Regions from separate parts of the Vibrio sp. QJM3NY_15 genome, predicted to be linked through region 2. Evidence: predicted binding sites of a transcription regulator. Region 2 holds the regulator's gene; each other region holds the start of a gene.

Region 1 (9,933 bases), 1.8 Mb from region 2:
CGCACTTCTTACAGAATCGAACTTCTTTTGATGGTTCAATAAGGTCAATATGAGTTGCCAATAACCTTTTTAAACGACTTACTTGGTAGCTGTGTTTAACCGATGCGCCAATCAAGGGTAGCCCTGCCGATTTGCACACGTGTATGAGCAGCTTCTCGCGATCTACCTTGCCCTTATTCAGCTCTTTGCCGTTGTCGAGCTCGATGATGACTCTTGGCTCTAACGTACGCGGGTCACACACCACAAAATCAAAATAGCTTCGTGCGATTTTATTGTTCGCGATGAACCAGTTTTTCTTAGTATTCGATTTTGCAGGCGCAAGTACGTTTGCCATGTTCACTTTTGCAAACACCACGCCGTGATTACCCACTGCGGAGATCAAGGCCGTATAAAAGGTGGCTTGCTGTACGTTGAGCAATGCCCCTTTCTTTTGGTAAGCGTGGTCTTTGGTGTCGTCGTGTTTAAACACATACTTTTGAATAAAGTAAAAGAACACAACAAGAACCACTACAACGATAAAAATATTAGTCATTTTTGAATGCAATCACGTAAATAGGGAGATTAGAAGAGTTTGTAGCCTAAGTAGAAAGCTAGCATGTGGCAAGAAAAAGAAAATCAATTGCTAACAAACATCACGCCCTTTCAAGCCTGCTAAGGAGAAACTGTCACTTGATGAGTTCGACATAGCTCACCAATTTGATCATTCTAAGAATATTTACACCCTAGATTGATGTAGATCAATTTACATGCATTTGTGATCACTTAGATTGAAAAACGTTAGGCAAATGTTAATAAGGAAATTGATATGACACTAAAACAAGACCCTCGATGTTACACCGATGTTTGTGTTGATGGTAAGTGGTTCCACTACGACCATTGCGGGACGCAAGCCTACATGCTGAAAGGTGGATCTTCTGCAGTGATAGAACTAGCAAAAGAGCCTGCAACAGAAGGCGAATTAGTAGAAATGCTGCAAGGCATCGCAAAGTAAGTTAATACGCTCTTCTAACACTGATACCCAAATTACCGCCTAGAAGTCATTCTTATCTAACCACGATCAGAATGGCTTTTTATTCCCGGATTAGAGATTAACTTTCAGCGATAACCACTCGGTTTCTACCTTCCTCTTTAGCTTGATACAGAGCATCGTCAGCGGCTTTAAGCGACTTCTTATAGGATCCATTGTTAACTTGCTCTTGAGCGATGTTAATAGTGGCACCGATTGAACAGGTAAGACTCAACGTTCCAGCATGAGTATCAATGGGATGCTGAGCGATGGCTAGCCTGATGGTTTCTAGTTGTTGCTCTGGATCTTGAGAGCCTGAAAGTAACAGAACGAACTCTTCCCCGCCCCAACGTGCAACAACATCATTTTGAAGTTCTACCTGACCTAAGCGCTTAGCCACTTCCACCAGCACTTGATCACCAACATCATGCCCGTAGGTATCATTCACTTTCTTAAAGAAATCGAGGTCTAGAATCGCCAAGCTCATTCCAAATTGGGTGTGACCGAATGGCATAGGTTGAGCTAGTAATTGTTCGAGGTAGCGCCTATTGAACAAGCCGGTAAGCTCACAAGTCGTTGATTGGGTTAACAAGGCGCTGTTCTTTTTTTGGATTGAACGCAATCGAATCATCAATAACAGTGCGCTAATACCCACCATAATGATCAATGCGACAACGATTCGATTCCTAAGCTGCTGCTTCTGCAGTAACAACTCATTCAGGTCTTTTTCCGTGTTGAGTAATTCGTTTTCCTTCTCGAGTGTCGCAGTTGCAAAATCTTGTTCTAAAAGAAAGATATCACTCTGGCGCTTGTCAAAAAGCAGCGCTTTATTAGCTTTATAATATAGCTTGTAATAGTGTAATGCCTTATCAAGATTACCTTTTGATTCGTAATATTGAGCCAACCTTTTTAATCCGAGTACCTTCCAACTTCGGCTACCCACCACTTCAAAAATGTCGAACGCGTGTTGAAAATCTGCCAGGGTATCATCATCTTTATTCAGTCCGACTTTCGCCAACGCTCGGTTGAGATAACACTGCCCATGTTGAAGAGTGTATTTCTCGACCCCAGGATAATGAATGCATTGATTCGTCACATTAAGTGCTGATTGGAATTCCCCTTCCGCAAGCAACACATCACTGTATGTTCTGAGCAATAGAACCTTGTACCGCGTACTTACTCTCTCACTATTGAGCTGCTTCGCTTTGTTATAAGCAATACGACCTTTTACGAGGTCGCCACTGCTTAAATAGGTAAAGGCTTCGTTAATGTAGAGGATACCAATGGCCTCATCTTCGAGTAATCCGCTTTGATAATAGAGTTTTTTGGCTTTCTCAATGATCTTGAGTGCTTTCGGCCAATCTTCCAAATAGATGTAAAGCAATGCCATGTTAGACATGAGCTTGCTGTTATAAATATGCTTTGGGTACTTTTTCCCAAGTTGTATCCCTTGATGGAAAAAGTATTGAGCATCTTGGAGGTCGTTACGAACGTTATTGATGGCGCCCGCCGTATTATAGGCTTTGACCAACAGTTCTTCGTATCTTATGGATTCAGCGATATCTATTGCAGAACGAATCTGAACTTCAGAGGCAGCGAGTTCACCTTCTTTCAAATTCTCGATGGATAATTCAACAAGCGACTGGGCTTTCAACCACAACAAATCTTTGTGGTCAGCCAATTCTTCAAGCTGTTGAATGTATCTTATGACGGCTTCTGTATCTTGCTGATGATGGGCGACATTTGACAGAATCATCAGACGGTAAGCTTGGTAAATAGCTGAAGGTTTTGCAGGTGAAGTGTCTGCAAGCTCCGCAAGCTTTTGTTGCGCGAGAAGTGGATCACCTCGAGATAGCTCAAGCAGTTTGATTAACTGGAGCCCATATGCGGACTTAGAAAGTTCGTTTTCTGGGGTGTAAGCAGCAGTATTCGTTGATTGCGTATGACTCAGGTCGTCGTCCTGCAATGGGTACAACAAATAAAGCCCGAGTACGGCACTCATTGCTAAAACGAGTAGAAAGGACCCTAAAACGTTGTTTTTATTCATGTATCAAGGCCGTTCCAAATTGAATTCTCATATCACTGCTGTTTATCTATATTAGAAACGTATTATACCCGAGCCCTACACAGATTAAAATGTTGCCAGCTCGACGATATAAATAAGATTTTTCTAATTAAATAGAATAATCAGGCAACTTTCTTGATTTAACTCAGGCATTCATCTGGCACATTGGCGTTATAGTGATTTTCCTGTTCCTATAGCCGTGACTTCTGACGAACGAGCGGAAACATAATGAGAATTAACAATGACCCAAATTAATGAACAACGTCTTGTCGACCATTTCTGCGATCTTGTGAAAATCGATAGTGAATCACGCAACGAAAAAGCCATCGCGGAAGCACTGGCTGAGCAGCTAGGCGAACTAGGCTTTGACGTACATAAACTGGCCGTTCCTGAAGAAGTGTCGAACGGTTTCAACATCTACGCTCGTTTAGATGGCACACTTCCAGGTAGCACAGTATTTAGCTGCCATATGGACACAGTAACGCCAGGTATCGGCATTGAGCCAATCATCGAAGACGGCATCATCCGTTCAAAAGGCAACACGATCCTAGGCGGCGACGATAAATCTGGCATCGCAGCTATTATGGAAGCGGTTCGCGTAATCCAAGCTGAAGGCCAAGCGCACAAAACCATTGAAATCGCGTTCACCGTATTCGAAGAAGGCGGTCTATTTGGTTCTTTGAACTTTGATATGTCTTACATTCAATCTGAGCACGCTATTGTTCTAGATACAGGCGGCCCGATTGGTACTATCGTAAATGCAGCACCTGGCCAACAGAAAATCGTTGCGAAGATCAAAGGTCGCCCTGCACACGCTGGTTTAGCACCAGAAGAAGGCATCAGCGCGATTCAAGTAGCAGCAGACGCTATCACTAAAATGAACCTGCTTCGTATTGATGAAGAAACAACAGCAAACGTGGGTATTGTTGAAGGCGGTCAAGCAACTAACATTGTAATGCCAGAGCTTAAAGTCGTAGCAGAAGCGCGTTCACTGAACGGTGAGAAGCTAACAGCGCAAGTTCAACACATGATTTCGACATTCCAAGAGAGCGCGAAGCAGTTCGGTGCTGAAGTAGAAATCGAATCAACTCGCGCTTACGATGCATTCGTGATTGCAGACGATCATCCGCATATTCTTTCTATCAAATCAGCATTCGAAAAGCTTGGCGTAACGGCGAACACCAAACGCACTGGCGGCGGTAGCGATGCAAACAACTTCAACGCGAAAGGTCTAACAACGGTTAACCTATCTACGGGTATGGCGAAAGTTCACACCACTGAAGAGTACATTGCAGTGAAAGACATGGTCGCAATCACTGAGTTTGTTGTCGCTTACGTGACTCAATAGCCTTGCTTCTGAGCTAGGTAGGAATACCATTTAGCTCATATCAAAAAGCCGAGTCCCCACATAACGTGTGACTCGGCTTTTTTGTTGTCTATTGTCTATTGTTCTCGATTAATAGCCGCTATTTGATGTAATCAAAATAGTACTCACAATTAACATTCATAACAGCAGTAATGATGTCTCGTCCATGATCGATATAGCCGTAGTCTTTCATTTCTCTCCAGCTTATACGAGTAACTCGTTCGCCCTTGCTTGTTGCGTGCTTCATCGCAACGTTGTTCAAAATATTGGTGCACCCTCTAAAACCGCTTTCTGAACTTCTCATTCCTTGGTATTCCGAAAATTCAGCCACTATGTGAACACCATAGCCATAATCGTTGAGACTATACTCATCAACCATTACACCGTCTGGATTAAACTGCTGAGGCTCGCCAACATGATTTATTCCAGTGCTGCATCCCGACAATACAAACACCGAAAGTAAAACCGTGGGTATTAACTTAGTTGTCATTCCTGAATCTCCCTCAGTCCGAGTTCGATTCGTCGCGATGACATGCTCAGTCTCAGCAGATAATCAAGGTCTTCTTCCGCCATTGATTGCCAAATATTATCAATAACAACCGACCTAGCGAGTTCAGTTTCTTTCTTACTCATGAACACGTATCCTGCTACATCAACATTTTCATGAGTTTCTTTAGAGTCATTATGCGCAACTCGACTCTCATCAACATCCAAGATTAATTCAAATTTGTACTTTGGCATTTTTCTTCCTACTTAAAGCTTTGAAAACTCTAAGCTAAACCTATGAATCCAGTTAGGGTTCAAATAACCCCAATGACAACGTTTTACTAACTATGCGCTAGAAGTTGACGAGTATCGTTAACACTTTCCGCACCGTAAAGTTAATCCTTGCACATTGATATTAGGTTTATGTTTTTGAGAGGTAAGCATTTGAATTATATCGAGTTAAACTTTAGATCACAGAAGCCAATGACGTTACTTTTTAGGCACTATCACGCTGATTAACTAGAATCCCCTGCGCTTCCAGAACTGGTTTTCATCTTTACCCACTAAATCGAACGTCTTGTCGGCTATGATGTTTCCTTTTAGCTCGACCGTCATGCGCCATTTACCCAGTTTGTTCGAGACTGGCGCCCAGATAGTGTCGCCTAAGTAAAAATCCCAATCATTGTTGCCGACATACTCTTCCCCATCAAACGGTTCTAAGACTTCACCTTTATCTGTGGTGATATCTGGGTGATAAATGCAGTAACGGATCTTTTCACCTTTGGCTTTTTTGATATTCAGAATGTAGCCAAACTCGACATCAATTTCAGCGTCGACAATCGTGGTGAACTCTTGGATTTTTGGCAGGTCTTTAGATTTTGAATCCCATGTGGAGTAAATACCATAAGAGGTCATGTCGACCACAACAGAGCGCTTTGCCATTTCAATCTTTACCTTGGAGTTATTCTTTGAGTTTAAATATGGGTCGTTGTGTTTGATTCGTTAGCTAGATACTCGTTAGCAAAAAAGCTCAGGGCTATTCTTGCCAATCTTTCGCCATGCGCTTAATCACCGATGGTTCAATATCGTGAATGCTGCCAAATTGCTCTCGGCAGACTTCGATAACCAAATCCGCTTCGTATTTGAGTGCAAGTTGACGATAAGCTTTCATTTCCCACTGCTTGATGAAGGTATTCGACACCACAACATCTAGCCCCTGCTTCAAACCATCTTCTGTCGTGTTCTGACACCACTCATGCGCTTGCTGCAATTGCCTAGGATCAAAACAGTACTCACCTTGTTCATTCACGTAATACATATCCGCTTCGACATGTAATGCATCGTAGGTCTTTGCTTTTGTTGATTTACCCGAGCCAGGTAACCCTCGAATGAGTATTAACTTCATCTGTCACTTTACAGGCCAATTTGAAAGCTCAAGTTTATCTCAAATACTAACTAAGTGCTCTGATAACTCCACCTATCTTACAGACTTGAACCAATCAATTCCCCTTACACGAATGTATGAACAAAACACAGCATACCCCTGCAAGCTAAGTATTGCTTCTGATAGAAAACACAAATAATTTACAACTATCCACTTTGTATATCGACAAGCGTATCAAACTACTATAGATTTAGAAGTATAGACGTCTACATATCTAGCTTAGGGAGAAAGCTGTGCCTATTCGCATTCCAGACCAACTGCCAGCATCTGATGTTCTTCGTGAAGAAAACATCTTTGTTATGCCGCTATCAAGAGCATCGACACAGGAAATTCGTCCACTTCGAGTCTTGATCCTCAACCTAATGCCGAAGAAGATTGAAACAGAAACTCAATTCTTACGCCTACTATCAAACAGTCCATTGCAAGTGGATGTTGAGCTGCTGCGCATTGATGACCGACCAAGCAAAAACACGCCGACAGAACACCTTGATAACTTCTACCGCCAATTTGAAATGGTCAAAGGAAGAAACTTTGATGGACTGATCATCACGGGTGCACCGCTTGGCTTGGTTCAATTTGAAGATGTTATCTACTGGGATCACTTAAAAACCATCATGGAGTGGGCCAATAAACACGTTACCTCGACTCTATATGTATGCTGGGCGGCTCAAGCGGGCTTAAAACTGTTGTATGATTTGCCAAAACGCACACGTAAAGAGAAGCTTTCTGGTGTTTACAGTCACGAGATACATAACCCATACCACCCGCTTCTACGTGGCTTTGATGATACGTTTTTAGCGCCTCACTCGCGTTATGCCGACTTCTCACAAGAATACCTAAACGACCATACTGAACTGGATATTCTTGCGACATCTGACGTTGCTGGTGTTTACTTAGCCGCAACCAAAGATAAGCGAAACGTGTTTGTAACCGGTCACCCAGAATATGATGCGCATACATTACACGGTGAATACGTTCGTGATTTAGGGGAAGGCATGGAGCCGGTGATTCCAATCAATTACTACCCAAACAACAATCCAGACAATAAGCCGGTTGCAAGCTGGCGAAGCCATGGGCACTTGCTGTTCTCCAACTGGCTAAACTACTGCGTTTACCAGCAAACGCCGTACGATCTGGATCACTTCAGCGAAGACAACTTCACTAAAGACGATTAAACGTTAGCTCGTAGTAATCAGTAGTTCGTTATAGTTAATCTTGATAAAGCCGCACTCGATAGGTTGTTGATAAAACAGCTAATTGAGCGCGGCTTTTTTATGGTGTGTGGCTCGCATTCCATAATAGATTTACCACTTCGACGACTACGATTTCATATGATGTGTTTGTGTTCATAAGGAGCCGCACATGCCTGCCAAATCGTTGTTTTCATATCCCCTATTATCAAATCTCGCACTACTCGCCTCATTCTCACTGGTTGGCTGCGTTTCTGTGACTGAAGGACCACCTAAAATAGAAAGCGACCCTATTGCGATGTCTGAATCTCGAATCGAGTTAGGCTTGGGGTATATGGGGCAAGGCAACATGGTAAGAGCTCGAGAGAACCTTGAACTCGCCGTTAAACATGCACCAAGTTACTATCGCGCGCGCCTGTCAATGGCGCACTACTTTGAACGAGTCGGCGAAATTGATGAAGCCAGAGTGACTTATCAAAAAGCTCTGCGCTTGGATTCAAAAAATGGCAACGTGCTCAATAACTACGGCACCTTTTTATGTAAACAGGGGGAATACGAGCAAGCCGATAAATACTTCAACCAAGCTATTGATCAGCCATACTATTATTTAGTGTCTGCAAGTTATGAAAACGCGGCCTTTTGTGCGTTTAAGGCGGGCGAAGTTGACCAAGCACGATACTACTTCACGAGAGCGATTGATCACGATCCCAACCGCGTGAAATCAATTCTTCAGCTCTCTAAGATAGAGGTCAGTACTGAGGATTATAATGATGCCCGGCTGCGTCTGTTTAAGTTCCACCAACGTTATGGCTATCAAGTTCCCTCACTTCAGATCTTAATCGAACTAGAAAAGAAAGCCGGCAACAACGCATTACAACAGAAGTACCAAAGTGAATTAGACGAGCTGCTTTCTGTTTAAACCAGCTTACGGTTCAGCTGATAAAATGATTAAATAATTAGATAAAAAACGGGCTTGCTGAAAATATCAGCAAGCCCGTTTTTAAGTTTAGAGGTCGGTTTCGAACCAGTTACTTCAATTCTGGATTCGTTATTTCAACTCGATCCATTGTTGACGCTGTTCGTCGTCCATAAATGTCCAAGCAACAAAGCGACTGACTTTTTGCCCTTGCGACATCTCAACCACTTTCACTTGTTTTACTCTCAGCTTACCAAGTTCCGAACGAATCATGTCTACGTTGTCTTTCTTAGAAATCAGCGTCGTAAACCACAAGACTTGAGTCGAGAATAACTGGCTCTCTTTGGCCATTTTTAAGATAAACGCAGCTTCACCACCCGGACACCACAACTCGGTTTTCTGACCACCAAAGTTCAATGTTGGTTTGTTCGCTGCATCTACGGGCTTCTGCACCGTCTTCTTGTTTTTACGCTCAGGCTTAAACGGCAAGCCTGCTTTCTTCGCTCGATTGGCTGCTAAGTTGTCTAGCTTACGTTGAGAACCTTGCTCCGCTTCTTCTTGTGAACCATGGAAAGGAGGATTACAAATAGTGACATCGTAACGCTCATTATCCTTGATCACACCTTTAAAGATGGATTCAGAGTCTGCTTGTAAACGACTGCGGATCTTACCTTTTAGGTTCGCATTGCTTTCTGCAATAAAGTTTGCCGCTTTCACTGAAACAGGGTCGACATCCGTGCCAGTACAACGCCACTTATACTCTGTCGCACCGATGATTGGGTAGATACAATTTGCACCAACACCGATATCTAACGCTTTAACCGAAGCATGGTTATAAGGTTCACCTTGGCCATCACTATTCAGAATATCTGCCACTCTGTGGATGTAATCAGCTCGCCCGGGAATAGGCGGACACAAATAACCCGCAGGAATATCCCAATGCTTCACACCGTAGTGATGAGCAAGTAAGGCTTTGTTCAAAAGCTTGACCGCCAGAGGATCGGAAAAGTTCACCGTATCTTCCCCTACTGGATTCTTAATCAAGTGTTCTTTCAACTCAGGCAATGCCGCGACCAACAGGTCAAAGTCGTATCGACCTGTATGTTGGTTCCTTGGGTGCAATCCGCCTTGAGGTTTTTCAGTCGAGCGTCTTTTCTGGGCTGCGTTTTTGTTAAAAGCAGTTTTATTAAAAGAACCCTTATTCGATGACCCTTTATTCGCACCCTGTTTACCTTTGCTATCTTTTGTAAAAGGTCGCTTTGCGTTGTTGTTGCCAGCGCCTTTGGGTGCACTATTCTTGCGGCTTTTATCAGATGTGTTCTTTGTAGAAATACGCTTGTCGCTGCTTGGCTTAGCTGTACTTGGCTTAACATCAGCTTGGTTGTCTTTTGTTTTTGCTGATGAGGTGCTGTTTTTCGACAGGCTTAGCGTAGTTCTGTTTTGTGATTGGCTCATTGGGC
Region 2 (9,933 bases):
GCGACTAAGCTCAAGCCAGAGTTCGCTTCTGAGATGAATTCAACCGGTGAGCTCTTGAGCTGCTGGTAGAAACCGTAGCAATGGTTCGGGTTCTTAGTCACACCCGCACCTACCGCCGCAATCAGAGAGAAACCTTCTTTGAGCTTAATCTCAGCTTCAATCGCGTGGTCTTGTAGATATTCCAGAGCGCCACCAGCGATCTCTTCTGTGTAAGCAAGACGCAAGCAGTGCTGATCCGGTTCAAGTTCATAAGCAAGCGGCTCTAATTGAGCGCGCTTAAGCCCTTCAAGGACTTCACTCTCTAGACGATCGAAATCATGACCGTGACCAAAGGTCAGCTGCACGATAAGAACTTCATCTAAAGAGGTAATAATTTTTGCACCACGACCCGATGCCAGTACACGCTCTATCTGTGTAGAGCCAGCTTCTGGCTGATAGCTGCAGCGTAAGCTTAAATCCATAGCACTTTGAGCAACAGGCTGTAACGTTCGGCTATGAAGCACTGGAGCCGCTAAACGAGCTAACTCACTCGCTTCATCAAGGCGAAGCAGAGGCAGTAAACATGCATCCGAAACCAAGCGAGGGTCAGCGCTGTATACGCCTGCCACATCACTCCAAATCGTCACACGTTCAACTTCCGCCAAAGCACCAATCACAGTTGCTGAGTAATCCGAGCCGTTACGACCTAGCAGTACCGTTTCACCTTCAGTGTTTTGAGCCATAAAGCCGGTAATCACCACACGACAATGCGCATGCTGCGCTAGAGCTTCTTTAATCAGAGGATACGAGCGAGCACGGTCAACTTCAGGTTGAGCGCCCGCTTCTGCACGTAAAAAAGCACGAGCGTCTTGAGCAACTGCTTGTAAGTCATGCTGGCACAACAAAGTCGCCAACAAACGTGAAGACCAAATCTCGCCATGACCAAGCACTTGCGCTTTTTGTGCTTCGCTCAAGGGAGCAGTGAGCTCACCCAAAGCGGTAAATTCTTGTTGGATGGTTGCCGTTAGTTGAGAAGCGGCTTCGCCTTCAAGCAATGCTTCAATCAGTTCAAGTTGGAACTGACGAAGGGTTTGTAGGCATTCATGCGCAATACGACCATCTTTGTCGAGCGCTTCAACAAACTCAATCAAGCGGTTAGTTGTTTTACCCGCTGCTGATACAACGACTAAATCCGTTGCTGATGAGTATTCTCTAAGAATGTTGACTACGCGTTGGTAACATTCAGGATTCGCTAGACTGCTGCCACCAAATTTATGTAGCTGGCGAAAGGTTGCCATTATTAACCCTCCCCTTCAGCGATAAAGCCTTGTGTTCTTTCGAAAGCTTGCTTGAGATCGTCGATGAGGTCTTCTGCATCTTCAAGACCAACAGAGAGGCGCAGTAGTTGTTGAGAAACACCCGCTTCTGCTAGAGCTTCTTCGCCCATCGCACGGTGAGTCATCGACGCAGGGTGACAAATCAAGCTTTCAACACCACCCAGTGATTCAGCCAAAGAAAATAGCTCTAACTTATCGACAAAATATTTAAGTGCTTCAAAAGAGCCCGCGAACTCAAAGCTCAGCATAGAACCAAAGCCCAACTGCTGTTTCTTCGCGATCTCGTGACCCGGATGTTCAGGAAGGCTTGGGTGGTAAATTGTACCCACCAGATCTTGTTGTTGCAGAGCCGTCAGAATTTCACGTGAGCTTTCTTCGTGAACACGCATACGCGCACCTAGCGTACGAATACCACGTAGAGTCATATAGCTATCAAATGGTGTGCCGGTTGCACCAATACAGTTGCCCCACCATGCTAACTCTTCAGCGTGTTCTTCAGTTTTCGTCACCACAACGCCACCAATAACATCTGAGTGTCCATTGATGTACTTGGTGGTTGAGTGGATAACAAAATCAGCACCCAGCTCTAAAGGCTTTTGGAACACAGGCGTCAAAAACGTGTTGTCGACAGCAACCAGAGCACCCACTTCTTTCGCTTTGCGGCAAGTTTCTGCAATATCAACCACACGAACCAATGGATTCGATGGTGTTTCAATTAAGATCAACTTTGGCTTAAGCGCGATCGCTGCATCCAGCGCGGCTTGATCCGATTGATCAACAAACAGAACTTTGAAGTCACCTTTAAGTGAGCGTGTATTAAACAGACGGTAAGTGCCACCGTAGCAGTCGTGAGGTGCGATAATAAGATCATCGCCACCTAAGAAAGCAGAAACCCATAAGTTAAGCGCCGAGGTACCACAGTTAGTGACAACCGCGCCTTTACCAGACTCAAGCTCAAACAGTGCCGTTTCTAATAAACCACGGTTTGGGTTACCAGAGCGGGTATAATCGTACTTTGGCACTTCACCAAAAGCGGGAAACCCATAGTTAGTCGAAAGATAAATAGGTGGGACAACAGCATGGTGTTGCGTGTCTGACTCGATGCCAGTACGTACTGCGATGGTTGCTGGCTTCCGGCTGCTCATAGGTGCTTCCTTACAAGTTTTGCGTCTGAGAATCACAGCTGCTTGTCGGCATTTTGCGGCTGTGTTAGATATATGTTATTCACTTTACTTTCATAAACGTGAGACGTCAACACTTCTAGACGTCTATATGTCTTTGCTTATGGCAGTAAATCCCGCTAAAATCACCACTATTAATTTATTCTAACAACTAAAGTGATGAAGGTACGCAATGGCCGACTGGAATGGTGAATACATAAGCCCATATGCTGAGCATGGAAAGAAAAGCGAACAAGTAAAGAAAATTACAGTTTCTATCCCTCTAAAAGTGTTAAAGGTTCTTACTGACGAGCGTACTCGCCGCCAGATTAACAACCTACGCCATGCAACAAACAGTGAGCTACTGTGCGAAGCCTTTCTACATGCGTACACAGGCCAACCACTACCAACGGATGAAGACCTTCGTAAAGACCGTCCAGACGATATCCCTACTGAAGTGAAAAAACTGATGACAGAGATGGGTATCGAGTTCGAAGCGTTTGACGAAGAATAAAAACAACTCAGTCACTGCCTTCAATATTGATTCGCGATAACTGAACCCTATTTGTCACATCAACCACTATGCCCTCTATGACTGCGCAGTGAATGATAGACATAAAAAAACCGACTCCTAATGGGTCGGTTTTTTATTATTCTTTTTCGCTCAATAGAGCAACTGCTATAACAAGCTATTGAGCTATTGAGCTATTGAGCTATTGAGCCATGTAGTTAGCAGGCATCTCAATACGAGCCACGCCAGACTCAACCGCCGCTTCCGCAACAGCTTTTGCAACGCGAGGAAGTAGACGTGGGTCCATTGGCTTAGGAATGATGTAACCTGTACCAAACTCCAATGCAGTCTCACCCGCAGCAGCTAGTACTTCAGCTGGAACTTCTTCTTTTGCTAACTCACGAATCGCCTTAACTGCAGCTAGCTTCATCTCATCATTGATTTCGCTTGCACGCACGTCTAGTGCACCACGGAAAATGAATGGGAAACAAAGTACGTTGTTTACTTGGTTAGGGTAATCACTGCGGCCTGTACCCATAATTAGGTCAGAACGAACTTCGTGGGCAAGCTCAGGCTTGATCTCTGGATCTGGGTTTGAACATGCAAACACAACAGGCTTATCAGCCATCAGCGTTAGTGCTTCAGCTGGTAATAGGTTAGGGCCTGATACGCCCAAGAACAGATCAGCGCCTTCGATAACATCTTCAAGTGTGCGCTTATCAGTGTTGTTTGCGAACAACGCTTTGTATTCGTTTAGGTCATCACGACGAGTGTGGATCACACCTTTACGGTCAAGCATGTAGATCTTCTCGCGCTGAGCGCCACACTTAATCAGTAGCTCCATACATGCTACAGCCGCTGCGCCAGCACCTAAACAAACGATCTTACACTCTTCAAGTTTCTTGCCCTGAAGTTCGATCGCGTTCAGCATACCCGCTGCCGTTACAATCGCAGTACCGTGTTGGTCATCGTGGAATACAGGTACATCACAACGCTCGATCAGGCGACGTTCAATCTCAAAACAATCTGGTGCTTTGATGTCTTCTAGGTTAATACCACCGAATGTATCTGCGATATTCGCAACCGTATCAACGAACTCATCGATTGTGCGGTGTTTTACTTCAATATCGATAGAATCTAAACCAGCAAAACGCTTAAACAGTAGCGCTTTACCTTCCATTACAGGTTTAGAAGCAATAGGACCAAGGTTACCTAGGCCAAGAATCGCAGTACCGTTAGAGATAACAGCAACCATGTTGCCCTTACCTGTGTATTTATAGACGTTATCAACGTTCTGTGCGATCTCGCGAACAGGCTCAGCCACGCCTGGGCTGTATGCAAGTGCTAGATCTTCTGCAGAGTTTGCAGGCTTCGTCAGTGCTACGGCAATTTTGCCTGGAATTGGGAACTCATGATAATCAAGAGCTTGCTGACGGAATCGTTCTTGAGGCGATAATTCTTGAGAGGATTGGTCTTGGCGGCTGTCTTCAGACATAGGTGTAGGTTCCTAGGATATTATTATTTGGGGGATCTTGTTCATGTTAATAGATGTACTTCAAAGTTCCTAGGTGGTTAAAGCCTCTGTCTCATTAAAAAACGAGATTTCACTACTAATAAGACCAGTGAGCAGTTGAAATTACTATCGCTTGTTGAACTTTCGAGCGGATTTCTAGGGAAGCGTGATTCAGGGGAAAGTGTTGGAGCTAAACTCAAATCGACAGCCTATCGTCGAGATAAGCGAAGAGTGTTATTAAAGTCAGGGGTTTCTCAAATTTCAGGCAACAAAAAAGGACACCGAAGTGTCCTTTTTCATGTCTAAATAGCGAGAATTACTTCTTGCTAGAAAGAGCACCGAAACGCTTGTTAAAGCGATCTACACGGCCGCCTGTATCTACGATACGTTGCTTACCAGTGTAGAATGGGTGACATTTGTCACATACGTCTAGGTGAATACCATCTTTACCTAGAGTAGAGTTGAATTCGAATGTGTTGCCGCAAGAACAAGTTGCTGTTACTGCTTTGTATTCTGGGTGGATTCCAGCTTTCATGGGATAACCTCAATTAGGCCGTGTCGCCATCCGATTCTAAGCCGGACACCACACGTTGTTAAAAAATAAAATAAAGACACCGCAGCATCACTAAAAAGCGATAAAGCCATACCTTTAAGGCGCAGTATAGTAATGAATCTGTGAGGTAGGATCAACTGATTTGATACATTTTTCACCAACACAGTCCTTAAACCCTCTATTAAGCGTTATTTTCTGGCTCCAGTAGCATTCAAGCCTCAAGTAAGCTCTGTCATCTAAACTGCTCCTCGAATTTAACGCCCTTATCCATTAGACTGTTCGCTCTCGTCAACTCAGATAAAGCCGTCCCTTTATGCGTCCAATGATTGCCCGTGTGGCACTGCCTGTTCCACTCGACAAGCAGTTCGATTACAAGATTCCTAGCCACCTATTTCCGATTATTGGCGGTCGAGTCTCTGTGCCTTTTGGACGACAAACCTTAACCGGTATCGTGACGGCTCTGGTTAACGAATCAGAATTCGAGCTCGACAAGCTCAAGCCTATTAAAGCCTTATTAGACAACCAACCCGTTTGGCCTGAATCGGTCTACTCACTCTTGGTATGGTGCAGTCAATTCTATCAGTACCCACTGGGCGAAACCTTGGCTAACGCTCTGCCTAGCGCTTTACGAAAAGGCAAAGCTGCCGATTTCGCAACGCTTGTTGAATGGCAACTGACCCCATCAGGTAGAGATCAACTGATGCAAGGCTTTGGTCGCGCAGTCAAACAAGCCAAAGTCATGCACATGCTTGAACACGGCGCAGTTCCTCATCAAGAGTTCATTGATGAAGAGGTGGGCAGCGCAGTACTGAAGACGTTGGAAGAAAAAGGCTGGATTGAGTCGGTAGAAAAAAAACCGAAGCGCAAGCCATGGCCAGTGGAACTCGAAAACGACCAAGACAAGCCAAAACTCAATGCAGAGCAAGCCATCGCAATTGCGACAGTAAACAGCCAAACCGATTTTGGTTGCTTCTTGTTAGAGGGTGTCACAGGTTCGGGCAAGACCGAGGTCTACCTGAATATGATCAAGCCGATTCTCGACCAAGGCAAGCAAGCGTTAGTCTTGGTACCTGAAATTGGCCTCACTCCACAAACGATTAACCGCTTTAAGCGACGCTTTAATGTGCCTGTTGAGGTTATCCACTCTGGATTAAACGATTCTGAGCGACTCAATGCATGGCTATCAGCCCGCGATAAGATTGCTGGCATCGTGATTGGTACCCGCTCGGCTCTATTCACGCCGTTTGCTGATTTGGGCATTATCATTGTTGATGAAGAGCATGACGCCTCTTATAAACAGCAAGATAGCCTGCGCTACCACGCTCGTGATGTCGCGATCATGCGTGCTCATAAGGCGCAAATCCCAGTGGTTCTAGGTTCGGCTACACCGGCTTTTGAAACGCTGCACAACGCCCAGATAGGTAAATACAGCTATCTCACCCTCACCTCACGCGCTGGTGTCGCACTGCCGACCACCAATAAAGTGTTGGATGTTAAGGGGGAATATCTGGAAAGTGGCTTATCTGCGTCGTTAATTGCAGAAATGCAAAGACACTTAAAAGCGGGCAACCAAGTGATGCTGTTCCTCAATCGCCGCGGTTTTTCCCCAGCATTGATGTGTCACGACTGTGGTTGGACTGCCGAATGTAAACGCTGCGATGCTTACTACACCTATCACCAATACAGCAATGAAATGCGCTGCCACCATTGCGGCTCGCAGCAGCATATCGTGCACAATTGCCAAGGCTGTGGTTCAGCTAACTTAGTGACGGTAGGTGTCGGCACCGAGCAACTTGAAACGCAACTTGGTCAACTATTCCCTGAATACAAAACCATTCGTATTGACCGCGATAGCACCCGTCGTAAAGGCAGCCTAGAAAGCGCGTTAGAATCGATTCGTAAGGGTGAATACCAAATTCTTATCGGTACACAGATGCTTGCTAAAGGTCACCACTTCCCTGACGTGACACTTGTGGCGTTATTGGACGTTGATGCATCTTTATATAGTAGTGACTTCCGCGCCTCTGAAAGACTGGCTCAGTTGTTCACCCAAGTTGCAGGTCGAGCAGGACGTGCCAGTAAGCCAGGTGAGGTTATCTTACAAACTCACCATCCAGAACATGGCTTATTACAAGCGCTATTGCATAAAGACTATAACCACTTTGCTCAGACTGCTCTGGCTGAACGCAAACAAACGATGTTGCCGCCTTATACCTTCATGACTCTGTTTAGAGCAGAAGCGAACGACACACGCTTGGTGGAAGAGTTTTTGCGTCAAGTTCGTCACACATTGGAATCACATCCGTTGTTTGACCAATATTGCATGGTGCTCGGCCCAACCCCTGCGCCTTTGGCAAAACGAGCAGGGAAATCTCGCTGGCAGCTGATATTGCAAACACAGACTCGTTCATTAATGCAGAAGCTATTAATGAGTGCTAAACCTGCGATCAATATGTTACCCGCTGCGAAAAAAGTCCGCTGGTCACTCGATATTGAGCCGCAAGATTTGAGCTAAACCCACTCGGGTTAAAACTAATGATAAGTTTGTTCACAAATATTTCATATTTCTCGTGAGCAACTTCACACTAGTCATGTGATTTTTGTTAATCTAGCCGTAACTTTACACGGATGAAACGAATAAAATATTGCAATAAAAAAAGTGTTAGCAACACTTTCACAATATCTATCCGATTGTATTAATTATTCACGCCTTAGATACTTAGGCAGCAAAGGAACTTAAAAGAGGGTTTAATTTATGGCGACAATGAAGGATGTTGCCCAGCTAGCAGGCGTCTCAACCGCAACGGTATCACGTGCATTGATGAACCCTGAGAAAGTCTCAGTTTCGACTCGTAAACGAGTAGAGACAGCAGTACTTGAAGCTGGATACTCACCCAATACATTAGCTCGAAACTTACGTCGCAACGAATCAAAAACCATCATCACTATTGTTCCTGATATCTGTGACCCTTATTTCGCTGAGATCATCCGTGGTATCGAAGATGCTGCAGTAGAAAATGACTACCTAGTTCTACTTGGCGACAGTGGTCAGCAGAAGAAGCGCGAATCATCATTTGTAAACTTGGTATTCACCAAACAAGCTGACGGCATGCTGCTGTTAGGCACTGATCATCCATTTGATGTCAGTAAGCCTGAGCAAAAGAATCTACCTCCTATGGTGATGGCGTGTGAATTTGCACCCGAGCTTGAATTGCCAACGGTACATATCGACAACCTAACCTCTGCATTCGAAGCCGTGAACTACCTAGCTCAATTAGGTCATAAGCGCATTGCTCAAATCTCTGGGCCAACCACTGCAACCCTATGTAAGTTCCGCCAGCAAGGTTACCAACAAGCACTGCGCCGCGCTGGAGTATCAATGAACCCAGCTTACAGCACAGTGGGCGACTTCACCTTTGAAGCTGGCGCGCAAGCGGTTCGTCAATTATTGGCACTTCCGGAGCAGCCAACTGCGATTTTCTGTCACAACGATGCGATGGCAATTGGTGCGATTCAAGAAGCGAAGAAGCTAGGTTTACGTGTTCCTCAAGACCTATCGATTGTTGGCTTCGATGACATCCAATTCGCTCAATACTGCGATCCACCGCTAACGACGATTTCTCAACCTCGTTACGAAATTGGACGCCAAGCGATGTTGATGATGCTTGATCTACTGAAAGGTAATGATGTTCAAGCAGGTTCACGTCTACTTGAAGCCAAACTCGTGGTTCGTGGCAGTACGGCACCACCTCGAATTTAGGCAAGATAAATACCCACACAAACCTGCGGCACATTTTGATGTGCCGCTTCCATTTCTGCACTATTATCCTCGCGCAATCTGGATTACCATGAGAGCAGAACTATCAACTATTGAATTGTCTTGTGGCTAATAGAGATTATGTAAAGCGCGGTCGTGGCACGAAAAAACCGACCAAGAAACAAGCCCCTCGCCGTAAACCTTGGCGCAGTGGTCTTTTGGCGATCCTCCTTGCCGGTGGTTTTGGTTACGGACTTTACTTATTGAGTAACGATCCTGAGCCGCCAACACCAGTGCCAGAGGTGAGCAAGCCGAAACCTAAGCCAAAACCAACGAAAGTGATTCCACCACCTCCAGAAGAGAAGTGGGACTACGTTGAAACGCTGCCAAGTCGCGAAATTGAAGTTAAAGCCAAAGAGCAAGAGATCTCGAAGATCCCTTACATCATGCAGTGTGGCGCTTACAAAACAGCTTCTCAGGCAGATGCGCGTAAATTGGATATTGCTTTCCAAGGTATCTCGAGTGAAATCCGTAAGAAAGACGGCAGTAGCTGGTATCGTGTGGTTCTAGGGCCATACAAGTTTAAGCGTGACGCCGAGCGCGATCGCCACAAACTACAGCGAGCAAAAATCGAACCTTGTGCTATTTGGAAAGACACCGAGTAGTTTTAGATTCAGTCGCAGTCTTAATCTTAGCAAAAGCCAAAAAACAAACACCGAAAGCCTCCCATTGTGGAGGTTTTCTTTTATCCCTTCGCCCTTTAACCAAATTTCCTTACAACTTCCGCCGATAAGTTGCGCGACATCACTCGACCTTCCTTGAATTATCCGAGCACCATCCTCATATACTTTTTATACCCAAAGATAAGAAATATTAAGAGGCCCTACTCGTGACTACCATTGTATCTGTACGTCGTAATAATAAAGTCGTCATCGCGGGTGATGGACAAGTATCTCTAGGCAACACCGTAATGAAGGGCAATGCCCGTAAAGTACGTCGCCTATACAACAACAAAGTACTGGCTGGTTTTGCTGGCGGTACGGCTGATGCTTTCACGCTATTCGAAAAATTTGAAAGCAAGTTGCAAATGCACCAAGGCCACCTAACCAAAGCTGCCGTTGAG
Region 3 (9,933 bases), 190 kb from region 2:
CCTACTTAGGACAGATTGATCTGCTGCGTATAAAGATGAGTCTAGGAGAAAACAAATCCCAGATACAAAAAACCGAGCTCTACGCTCGGTTTTTTCTTTCATTTTACTGTTAGCACTAGGCTAGCAATCAATGATTAAGCAAGCAGCTCTTTCGCTGTGTTTACTACGTTTTCAGTAGTGAAACCGAACATCTTGAATAGCTCGCCTGCTGGTGCAGATTCGCCGAACGTTGTCATACCGATGATCTTGCCACCGAAGCCAACGTACTTGTACCAGAAGTCAGCGATGCCAGCTTCTACTGCGATACGTGCTGTAACGTCAGATGGAAGTACAGACTCACGGTACTGCGCGTCTTGCTTGTCGAATGCGTCAGTTGCAGGCATAGAAACTACGCGTACTTTCTTGCCTTCAGCTGTTAATTCAGCAGCAGCGCTAACCGCTAGCTCAACTTCAGAACCCGTCGCGATAAGGATAAGCTCAGGCTTGCCTTCGCAATCTTTCAGGATGTAACCACCCTTAGCGATGTTAGCTACTTGCTCTGCGTCACGATCTTGTTGTGCAAGGTTTTGACGAGAGAAGATAAGTGCAGAAGGACCATCTTTGCGTTCGATTGCCAGTTTCCAAGCAACAGCAGACTCAACTTGGTCACATGGACGCCATGTGCTCATGTTTGGAGTCAGACGTAGAGAAGCGATCTGCTCAACTGGTTGGTGAGTAGGACCATCTTCGCCTAGGCCGATAGAATCGTGCGTGTAAACTTGGATGTTCTGAATTTTCATCAGAGCAGCCATACGCATTGCGTTACGAGCGTATTCCATGAACATTAGGAACGTTGCGCCGTATGGTACGAAACCGCCGTGCAGAGCGATACCGTTCATGATAGCCGTCATACCGAATTCACGTACACCGTAGTGGATGTAGTTACCAGAGAAGTCATTTGCTTCAAGAGACTTAGAACCAGACCACATAGTCAGGTTAGAAGGCGCAAGGTCAGCAGAGCCGCCCATGAATTCAGGTAGCATAGCACCGAACGCTTCTAGAGCATTTTGAGACGCTTTACGTGATGCGATGTTTGCTGGGTTAGCTTGAAGATCAGCAATGATTGCGTTTGCTTTCTCTTCCCACTCAGCTGGTAGTTCGCCGTTTGTACGACGTTTGAATTCTGCTGCTAGCTCTGGGTGAGCGGCTGCGTATGCGTCAAACTTAGCATTCCATGCTGCTTCTTTCGCTGCGCCTGCTTCTTTCGCATTCCACTCAGCTGCGATATCAGCTGGAATTTCGAAAGGACCGTGTTCCCAACCAAGTGCCGCTTTAGTTGCTGTAATTTCATCAGCGCCTAGTGGAGCACCGTGACAGTCGTGCGTACCCGCTTTGTTTGGAGAACCAAAACCGATGATAGTTTTAGTACAGATAAGTGTTGGGCGAGGATCCGCTTTAGCTGCTTCAATAGCAGCATTGATAGCGTCAGCGTCGTGACCATCAACTGCCGGGATTACGTGCCAGCCGTAAGCTTCAAAACGCTTAGGTGTATCGTCAGAGAACCAACCTTCAACTTCGCCATCGATAGAGATGCCGTTGTCATCCCAGAAAGCAACCAGCTTACCAAGACCTAGCGTACCGGCTAGAGAACATGCTTCGTGAGAGATACCTTCCATCAGACAGCCATCACCCATGAATGCATAAGTGTAGTGGTCTACGATGTCGTGGCCTTCTTTGTTGAACTGTGCAGCCAATGATTTTTCAGCCATCGCCATACCAACAGCGTTGGTGATACCTTGACCTAGAGGACCCGTCGTTGTTTCGATACCAGGAGCGTAACCGTACTCTGGGTGACCTGGAGTCTTAGAGTGCAGTTGACGGAAGTTTTTCAGGTCTTCAATTGAAAGCTCGTAACCTGCAAGATGAAGCAGAGAGTAAATCAACATTGAACCATGGCCGTTAGACAGAATAAAACGGTCTCGGTCAGCCCACTCTGGGTTTGCTGGGTTGTGGTTCAAGTGACCACGCCAAAGAACTTCAGCGATGTCAGCCATACCCATAGGTGCGCCAGGGTGGCCTGAATTTGCTTGTTGAACGCCATCCATGCTAAGTGCGCGAATTGCATTGGCTAGATCTTTACGAGAAGGCATGTCTGCTCCTGAGTACATAAGCGATTTAAAAAAGAGATTGATGCTAAAGTTTTCATTTTTATTAGCGCGGGTATTCTCTCAAACGACTTTAGCGACTGCAAACGTTTTACTGGCATTTTAACGGTCACTTTTCGCAATTTTCGAACATTTACATCACTTAGCAATGCGTTATCTCGACCGATACGCAAACGTTTAGTTATGACATATCATAAAAAAGAGCTTGTAATTCGACCGCTGGAATTTAGAATAGCCGTCTAGATGTAGAAACACCTACAAAATATACTGTATTTAACGGCGGCGCTTCCTAGCTTGCGACGCCTGAAATTATTTGCATTTAACTATTTGCAACTAAAAACTAAACTAAAAGTGGAGCTCTCATGGCTAAGCACCTATTCACTTCTGAATCTGTTTCAGAAGGCCATCCAGATAAAATTGCAGACCAAATCTCTGATGCTGTTCTTGATGCCATCTTGGAACAAGATCCAAAAGCACGTGTTGCTTGTGAGACTTACGTAAAAACCGGCATGGTTATGGTTGGCGGTGAAGTAACAACGTCTGCATGGGTTGATATCGAAGAAATCACTCGTGAAACAGTTCGTGAAATTGGTTACGTTCATTCTGATATGGGCTTTGACGCTGACTCTTGTGCAGTACTAAACACAATTGGTAAGCAGTCTCCAGACATCAACCAAGGTGTTGATAAAGCCGATCCTAAAGATCAAGGCGCAGGCGACCAAGGTATCATGTTTGGTTACGCGACTAACGAAACACCAATCCTAATGCCAGCTCCAATTACTTACTCTCACCTTCTTGTTAAGAAGCAAGCTGAAGTACGTAAGAGCGGCAAGCTTGACTTCCTTCGCCCAGATGCGAAATCTCAAGTTACGTTCCAATACGACCAAGGTAAGATTGTTGGTATCGACGCAGTGGTTCTTTCAACTCAACACTGTGATTCAGTAACAACACCTGACCTACGTGAAGCGGTAATGGAAGAGATCATCAAGCCAGTACTTCCTGCTGAGTGGATCAACAAAGACACTAACTTCTTCATCAACCCAACCGGCCGTTTCGTAATCGGTGGCCCAATGGGTGACTGTGGTCTAACCGGTCGTAAGATCATCGTTGATACCTACGGCGGCGCAGCTCGTCACGGTGGCGGTGCATTCTCTGGTAAAGATCCATCAAAAGTTGACCGTTCTGCAGCTTACGCAGCTCGTTACGTTGCGAAAAACATCGTTGCTGCTGGTATGGCTGACCGTTGTGAGATTCAACTGTCTTACGCTATCGGTGTTGCAGATCCAACATCTATCATGGTTGAAACGTTTGGTACTGAGAAAGTAGCTCACGAAATTATCATTGAAGCCGTTCGTCAAAACTTCGACCTACGTCCATACGGTCTTCAAGAGATGCTGAACCTTCTTCAGCCTATCTACAAGCAGACTGCTGCATACGGCCACTTCGGTCGTGAAGAGTTCCCTTGGGAAGCGACTGACAAAGCAGCAATCCTTGCGGACTTCGCTGGGCTAAAATAATTTAGCCACTGCAATTTGTTTCTTTAAAGCCCTTACTGCTTAGTAAGGGCTTTATTTTTATGCACTTACCCAACCTTTTCTTACTAGACCACCCTGCCCAAGTCTTCTTTACCGTTAACCACTTAGTATAAAAACCCACCGATAATTTGTGTTTTCGAACACTACTGACAATAGTTAAGGTAACTCCTAGGCGATCAAGCTCACATTTAACTCAAAGTAATTCAGTCTGATAGCTCTCGTTAAATGCACGCTAGAACAATAACTGGGACGAAAAAGAGCATTTTAGCTCAACACCATAATCCTCATATGAACGCAATACTGAGCTTTATGGAACTATAACTAGGACGTTATTTAACTAGGGGGATATATGCCTCGTACTGTACACCCATCCGAACTGAACGATAAGAAACACAAGGTCAGCGATCAGGATTATGCTCGCACCATTCCTTGTAACCAAGTAAGCATATCCGCCCCATTCCATTGGTTGTCGCTTGCACTGCACGACTTAGTGAGAATGCCACTAATCAGCGCATTTTACGGTTTGTGCTTTATGGGTGCGGCCATCGCTATTGTTCAACTTGTCCAATGGCAAGGAACACATTTAGTCGTTATGCCAAGCTTGATTGTGTACATGCTAATAGGGCCGTTTCTTGCCCTAGGCTTGTATGACGCAGCCTGGGAAAGAGAAAAGGGGCACAACGCTAGCCTACTGCACTCTATGAAAGCCATCACACGTAACTCAACCCACCAATGGGCGTTTGCGATTGTATTAATGGTTGCGATGATATTCTGGATGCGTATCGCTGCATTATTGCACGCACTTTACCCTTCAGTACAAGGGGCACCATTGACCGAATTTGCTCCCTTCTTAATTACAGGGTCTGTGATTGGTTTTGTTATCGCTAGCCTGATATTTAGTATCTCAGCATTTTCGATTCCATTGATGATGGAAAGACGTGTAGATGTAATGAGTGCCATTTTTACTAGCTTCAACGCTGTTAAATCAAACATCCCTGCGATGGTCGTTTGGGCTGGTATCATTGGTACAGGTATCTTAGTCGGCTTCGCGACCTACGGCGTGGGTATGATTGTAACGATGCCATTACTTGGCTACGGAACATGGCATGCTTACCACGAAGTCATCAAAAAGAAACATCACGTTTAAATCGTTTCACGATCGATGAGCAATGTTATGATGAGGCCTTAGCTTAGACGCTGAGGCTTTTTTTGGAGTTAACAACGCTTGTCTTACACCCCACAACAACATCGAGTAAATAAAAAACTGGGCGAATGCCTAGCTATCGCTAATCAACATTTTTCTCGTGAATTTCCATGTCCAACCGTCACTTACAAGTTAAGAGGAAAGGCAGCGGGAAAAGCCTACCTCCAGTTAAACGAGATAAAACTCAACCAAGTGCTATTCAGCGAAAATGAAGACGCCTTTATTAACGAGGTTGTGCCTCATGAACTCGCACATCTGATCACACATCAGGTCTTCGGACGAGTTAGGCCTCACGGGAATGAGTGGAAATACGTGATGGAAAAGGTATTCAATGTACCGGCCAAAACGACCCACAGCTTGGAGATAACCTCAGTGCAGGGCAAAACTTTTGAGTATCGCTGTGATTGCACCACTTATCCCCTGTCGATAAGACGACACAACAAAGTCATCCGCAACCAATCAACGTATCGTTGCCAACAATGCCAGCAAACCTTAGCTTTTACCGGCCTTCAATTGAGCTAAGTCTTAAACTCACAAGGTAACGCGAATAAATGTAATAGAGAGAACTAACATTTGAGTGCTAGACTGTTGTTTATCATACTTTCATCAGTCTTTCTCTATGCAAAAAAACACTCCAAAAGTATTTGGCCTATCGGTGTCCTTTTACCTATCAATAGTATTTGGCCTACTGGTAACCCAAAGCGTTTTCGCCGCTCCACCAAGCTCCTTCTCCAAAGCAAAAAAAGAAGCCGTGAAGATTTATCTCGATCACCCGACTTCATTTTATTGTGGTTGCGACATCACTTGGAAAGACAAAAAGAAAGGTATCCCCGACCTCGACGGCTGTGGTTATCAAGTGAGAAAACAGCAAAAGCGCGCTTCCCGTATTGAGTGGGAACACGTGGTTCCAGCTTGGCAATTCGGCCACCAGCGTCAGTGCTGGCAAGATGGCGGACGCAAGAACTGCACTCGCAATGACAAAATATTTAAATCGATGGAAGCCGACCTTCATAATCTAACTCCGGCAATTGGCGAGGTTAACGGTGATCGATCCAATTACAATTTCAGTCAGTGGAATGGAATGGATGGCGTGAGTTACGGTCAGTGTGAAATGCAGGTCAACTTCAAACAGCGTAAGGTTATGCCGCCAGACAGAGCAAAAGGTTCTATCGCGCGTACTTATCTTTATATGAGCCAAGAGTATGGTTTCAAACTATCTAAGCAGCAGACTAACCTGATGATGGCGTGGAACAAGCAATTCCCTGTCGATAAGTGGGAATGTACTCGTGATAAGCGAATCTATGCGATCCAAGGTAATCACAACCCATTTGTTTTCCCTGCTTGTAAATAACACGACTCAGGCAACCAACATCTCCAATTGCCTCCATCTCAAACAAGAGTTTTAGAATTGCCCCTGAAACTCTTGCTCTACCCTTGTTTTTTCAACTAAAAGCATCCATGTTAGGCAGAGACAAAATACCCAAATGACACTATTTATAGGTTTACCAGCATGAGAATCCCTCGTATCCATCACCCAGAACGCATTCATCAGTTAGGTTCACTCGCTTTAGGCGAAGATGCCGCGGGTCATGTTGGTCGAGTCCTTCGTATGAAAGAAGGCCAAGATGTTCTTCTATTTGATGGCAGTGGCGCTGAATTCCCTGCGACCATTGCTGAAGTATCAAAAAAGAACGTCACAGTTAATGTTACTGAACGTATCGAACGTAGCAGCGAATCTCCGTTAGACTTACATTTAGGCCAAGTGATTTCACGTGGCGATAAAATGGAATTCACGATTCAGAAATCGGTTGAGCTTGGTGTAAACACCATTACCCCACTGATTTCAGAGCGCTGTGGCGTTAAGCTTGATACTAAACGCTTCGAGAAAAAGCTCGCGCAGTGGCAAAAGATTGCTATCGCAGCATGTGAACAATCTGGTCGCAATACGGTTCCGGTTATTCGCCCAATCATGCAACTTGAAGAGTGGTGCAGCGAACCGAGTGAAGCGTTAAAGCTAAACCTGCATCCTCGCGCAAAATACTCAATTAACACCCTTCCAGAACCCATCAGTAAGGTGCGCCTATTGATCGGTCCTGAAGGCGGACTGTCAGCTGAAGAAATCGGCATGACAGAACAATACAAATTTGAAGAGACGCTACTCGGCCCACGTGTACTTCGTACCGAGACAGCAGCTCTAACCGCAATTACTGCCTTACAAGTCCGTTTTGGCGATCTAGGCTAGGAGAAAAAAATGATCAAACTTGGCATCGTAATGGATCCAATTTCATCCATTAACATCAAAAAAGACTCTAGCTTTGCCATGATGCTTGAAGCTCAGCGTCGTGGTTACGAAATCCATTACATGGAAATGGATGATCTACATTTAGATCAAGGCGTAGCCATTGCTGACACTAAGGTTGTTGAACTAAAAGAAGATCCAAACGGCTGGTACGAATTCAAATCAGAACAGACTATCGCTCTCTCTGATTTAGATGCTGTACTAATGCGTAAAGATCCTCCGTTTGATACAGAGTACATCTACGCAACTTACATTCTTGAGCGTGCTGAAGAGAACGGCGCACTGATCGTAAACAAGCCACAAAGCTTACGTGACTGTAACGAGAAGCTATTCACGGCTTGGTTCCCTGAACTGACACCAACCACCATCGTGACTCGTAAAGCTGAAAAAATTAAAGCGTTCCGAGAAGAACACGGTGACGTGATTCTAAAACCACTTGATGGTATGGGCGGCGCGTCTATCTTCCGAGTGAAAGAGGGCGATCCAAACGTATCAGTGATCATTGAAACACTGACTAACCACGGTCAAAACTACGCAATGGCACAAACCTTTGTTCCAGACATCAGCAATGGTGATAAGCGTATTCTTGTGGTTGACGGCGAACCAATGCCTTACTGTCTAGCTCGTATTCCGGCAAAAGGGGAAACTCGAGGTAACCTTGCTGCTGGCGGTACAGGTGAAGCTCGTCCTCTAAGTGAAACAGACTGGGCTATCGCAAGGGCAGTTGCTCCTGCACTGAAAGAGAAAGGCTTAATCTTTGTTGGGCTTGATGTTATCGGCGACAAGCTGACTGAAATCAACGTGACAAGCCCTACTTGTATCCGTGAAATTGAAGCTGCTTTTGATATTTCGGTAACGGGTAAATTAATGGATGCAATCGAGCGTCGCGTTAACGCTAAATAGCCTAAACTAAAGAAAGCCTTAGCTATTCGAAAACACAAAAATATCTAGGCAAAGAACAATGAGCGGCTTTACGCCGCTCTTTTTCCTTTACTGGGAACACACTGGCAGGAGGCTCTATGAATTTAACGAACCACTTTCTGGTCGCTATGCCCGGAATGAAAGATCCATACTTTCAGAATTCGGTGATCTATCTTTGTGAGCACAATGACGAAGGTGCGATGGGTTTGATGATCAACGCTCCTATCGATGTCACTGTCGGCAGTATGCTTAAGCAAGTTGAGGTTGATTCTGAACAGCCGAAACCCAACCAAGCAAGCCTTGATAAGCCAGTACTTAATGGTGGTCCAGTCGCAGAAGATCGTGGGTTTATTTTGCACAAACCCAAAGGCAGTTATCAATCCAGCATCAACATGACGGATCAAATCTCGGTAACAACCTCGAAAGATATTCTAATGGTGTTAGGGACAGAAGATGAACCTATGCATTATCTGGTCGCGCTTGGTTATGCAGGATGGGAACCAGGACAACTGGAAACCGAGCTGACTGAAAACTCATGGCTAACCGTTGAAGCCGATCCAAAGGTTATCTTCGATACGCCAATTTCGGATCGTTGGAAAGTTGCCGTGCAAATGTTAGGTATCAATGCAGCTCAGCTTTCAGCGGACGCAGGCCACGCCTAGCTCAAATCAGTATATAAACTCTCAAACACAGATTAATTTGGAAGCCCCATGTCACGAACAATTATGGCATTTGACTACGGTACGAAAAGTATCGGCAGTGCGATAGGACAAGAGATCACAGGCACAGCAAGCCCTTTAAAAGCCTTTAAAGCCAAAGATGGTATCCCCAACTGGGATGACATAGAAAAACAAATCAAAGAGTGGCAACCGAATCTTATCGTGGTTGGTCTGCCTACCGATCTTCACGGTAAAGATCTAGCAACCATTACACCCAGAGCGAAGAAATTCGCTAACCGTCTTAAGGGACGCTTTGGTGTGGATGTTGAACTACATGATGAGAGACTTTCTACGACAGAAGCAAGGGCCGACCTTTTTGAAATGGGTGGCTATAAAGCGCTAAGCAAAGGTAATGTCGATAACCAGTCTGCGGTCGTCATTTTAGAGAGCTGGTTTGAAGCACAATATTCATAACGAAAAATAAGTGAGCGAAATGTAAGCTAACTTGTGATCCCACTCGAATTTCACATCGTAATGTCGATGCAATTCAAAAATAAGAACGTGGGAGTTCACATGAAAATTTTTCTAGCAATCTTCGCCGCTCTAGCTATTTCGGCGTGCAGTTCAACAGGATCTAGCAATGCTGGGTACATGAATGATAGTAAAGTTAATTCTAGTTTTACTGGTGGAAATAGATATTACGATGATAGCCGCAGACAACACGGTACGTTAAGTGATAATTAAGCTACCCATAAACGCCTGAGCCTCTCAACTCAGGCGGTCCCCTTGGTGACTATCAATTTAGCCCATATCAATCTTAACGCCAGCCAACGCACCAGTCCCGTAGTCATCGCCACGTCTGGTTTTCAACATCAAGCGCAAGTCATTGGCTGAATCTGCACTGTGGAAAGCATCTTCCTCACTGATCTTGCCTGCAACGACCAAATCATACAAAGCTTGGTCAAAAGTCTGCATACCAATCTCTTTCGATTTCGCCATCGTTGTTTTTAGCTCATGTAACTCACCACGGCGAATCAAGTCAGACACTCGTGGGCTGTTGAGTAGAATCTCAAACACACCATGACGACCGCTGCCATTCTTATCTCGGATTAATTGCTGAGCGACCACACCACGTAGATTCATCGACAGATCAAACAAGAACTGCTCTTTC

The links. The regulator MetJ, encoded in region 2, represses methionine synthesis genes. The targets are predictions, from matches to a motif close to TTAGACNTNTANANGTCTAA.
Region 1: a site for MetJ is predicted at 6,558-6,577, ahead of metA (homoserine O-acetyltransferase MetA). Genes of this name have one in related genera too.
Region 3: a site for MetJ is predicted at 2,376-2,395, ahead of metK (methionine adenosyltransferase). Genes of this name have one in related genera too.

Annotation. Positions count from the first base shown of each region.
Region 1 is NZ_CM173517.1:1,596,707-1,606,639, reverse strand. Features, by position in the region: gene AC3CKG_RS07205 (DUF2726 domain-containing protein) at 1-532, opposite strand, end outside; gene AC3CKG_RS07200 (hypothetical protein) at 806-991, shown strand; gene AC3CKG_RS07195 (tetratricopeptide repeat-containing diguanylate cyclase) at 1,089-3,053, opposite strand; gene AC3CKG_RS07190 (M20/M25/M40 family metallo-hydrolase) at 3,313-4,419, shown strand; gene AC3CKG_RS07185 (hypothetical protein) at 4,538-4,927, opposite strand; gene AC3CKG_RS07180 (hypothetical protein) at 4,924-5,178, opposite strand; gene AC3CKG_RS07175 (DUF3859 domain-containing protein) at 5,443-5,865, opposite strand; gene AC3CKG_RS07170 (AAA family ATPase) at 5,960-6,328, opposite strand; gene metA (homoserine O-acetyltransferase MetA) at 6,601-7,542, shown strand; gene pilW (type IV pilus biogenesis/stability protein PilW) at 7,730-8,476, shown strand; gene rlmF (23S rRNA (adenine(1618)-N(6))-methyltransferase RlmF) at 8,606-9,928, opposite strand; gene AC3CKG_RS07150 (M48 metallopeptidase family protein) at 9,933-9,933, opposite strand, start outside.
Region 2 is NZ_CM173517.1:3,353,043-3,362,975, forward strand. Features, by position in the region: gene AC3CKG_RS15120 (bifunctional aspartate kinase/homoserine dehydrogenase II) at 1-1,277, opposite strand, end outside; gene AC3CKG_RS15125 (O-succinylhomoserine (thiol)-lyase) at 1,280-2,461, opposite strand; gene metJ (met regulon transcriptional regulator MetJ) at 2,670-2,990, shown strand; gene AC3CKG_RS15135 (malic enzyme-like NAD(P)-binding protein) at 3,190-4,482, opposite strand; gene rpmE (50S ribosomal protein L31) at 4,817-5,035, opposite strand; gene priA (primosomal protein N') at 5,367-7,568, shown strand; gene cytR (DNA-binding transcriptional regulator CytR) at 7,809-8,813, shown strand; gene AC3CKG_RS15155 (SPOR domain-containing protein) at 8,936-9,475, shown strand; gene hslV (ATP-dependent protease subunit HslV) at 9,700-9,933, shown strand, end outside.
Region 3 is NZ_CM173517.1:3,163,854-3,173,786, forward strand. Features, by position in the region: gene tkt (transketolase) at 135-2,129, opposite strand; gene metK (methionine adenosyltransferase) at 2,507-3,661, shown strand; gene AC3CKG_RS14085 (DUF2189 domain-containing protein) at 4,029-4,826, shown strand; gene AC3CKG_RS14090 (SprT family zinc-dependent metalloprotease) at 4,905-5,405, shown strand; gene AC3CKG_RS14095 (endonuclease) at 5,503-6,234, shown strand; gene rsmE (16S rRNA (uracil(1498)-N(3))-methyltransferase) at 6,394-7,125, shown strand; gene gshB (glutathione synthase) at 7,135-8,085, shown strand; gene AC3CKG_RS14110 (YqgE/AlgH family protein) at 8,202-8,765, shown strand; gene ruvX (Holliday junction resolvase RuvX) at 8,814-9,236, shown strand; gene AC3CKG_RS14120 (hypothetical protein) at 9,336-9,506, shown strand; gene AC3CKG_RS14125 (PilT/PilU family type 4a pilus ATPase) at 9,564-9,933, opposite strand, start outside.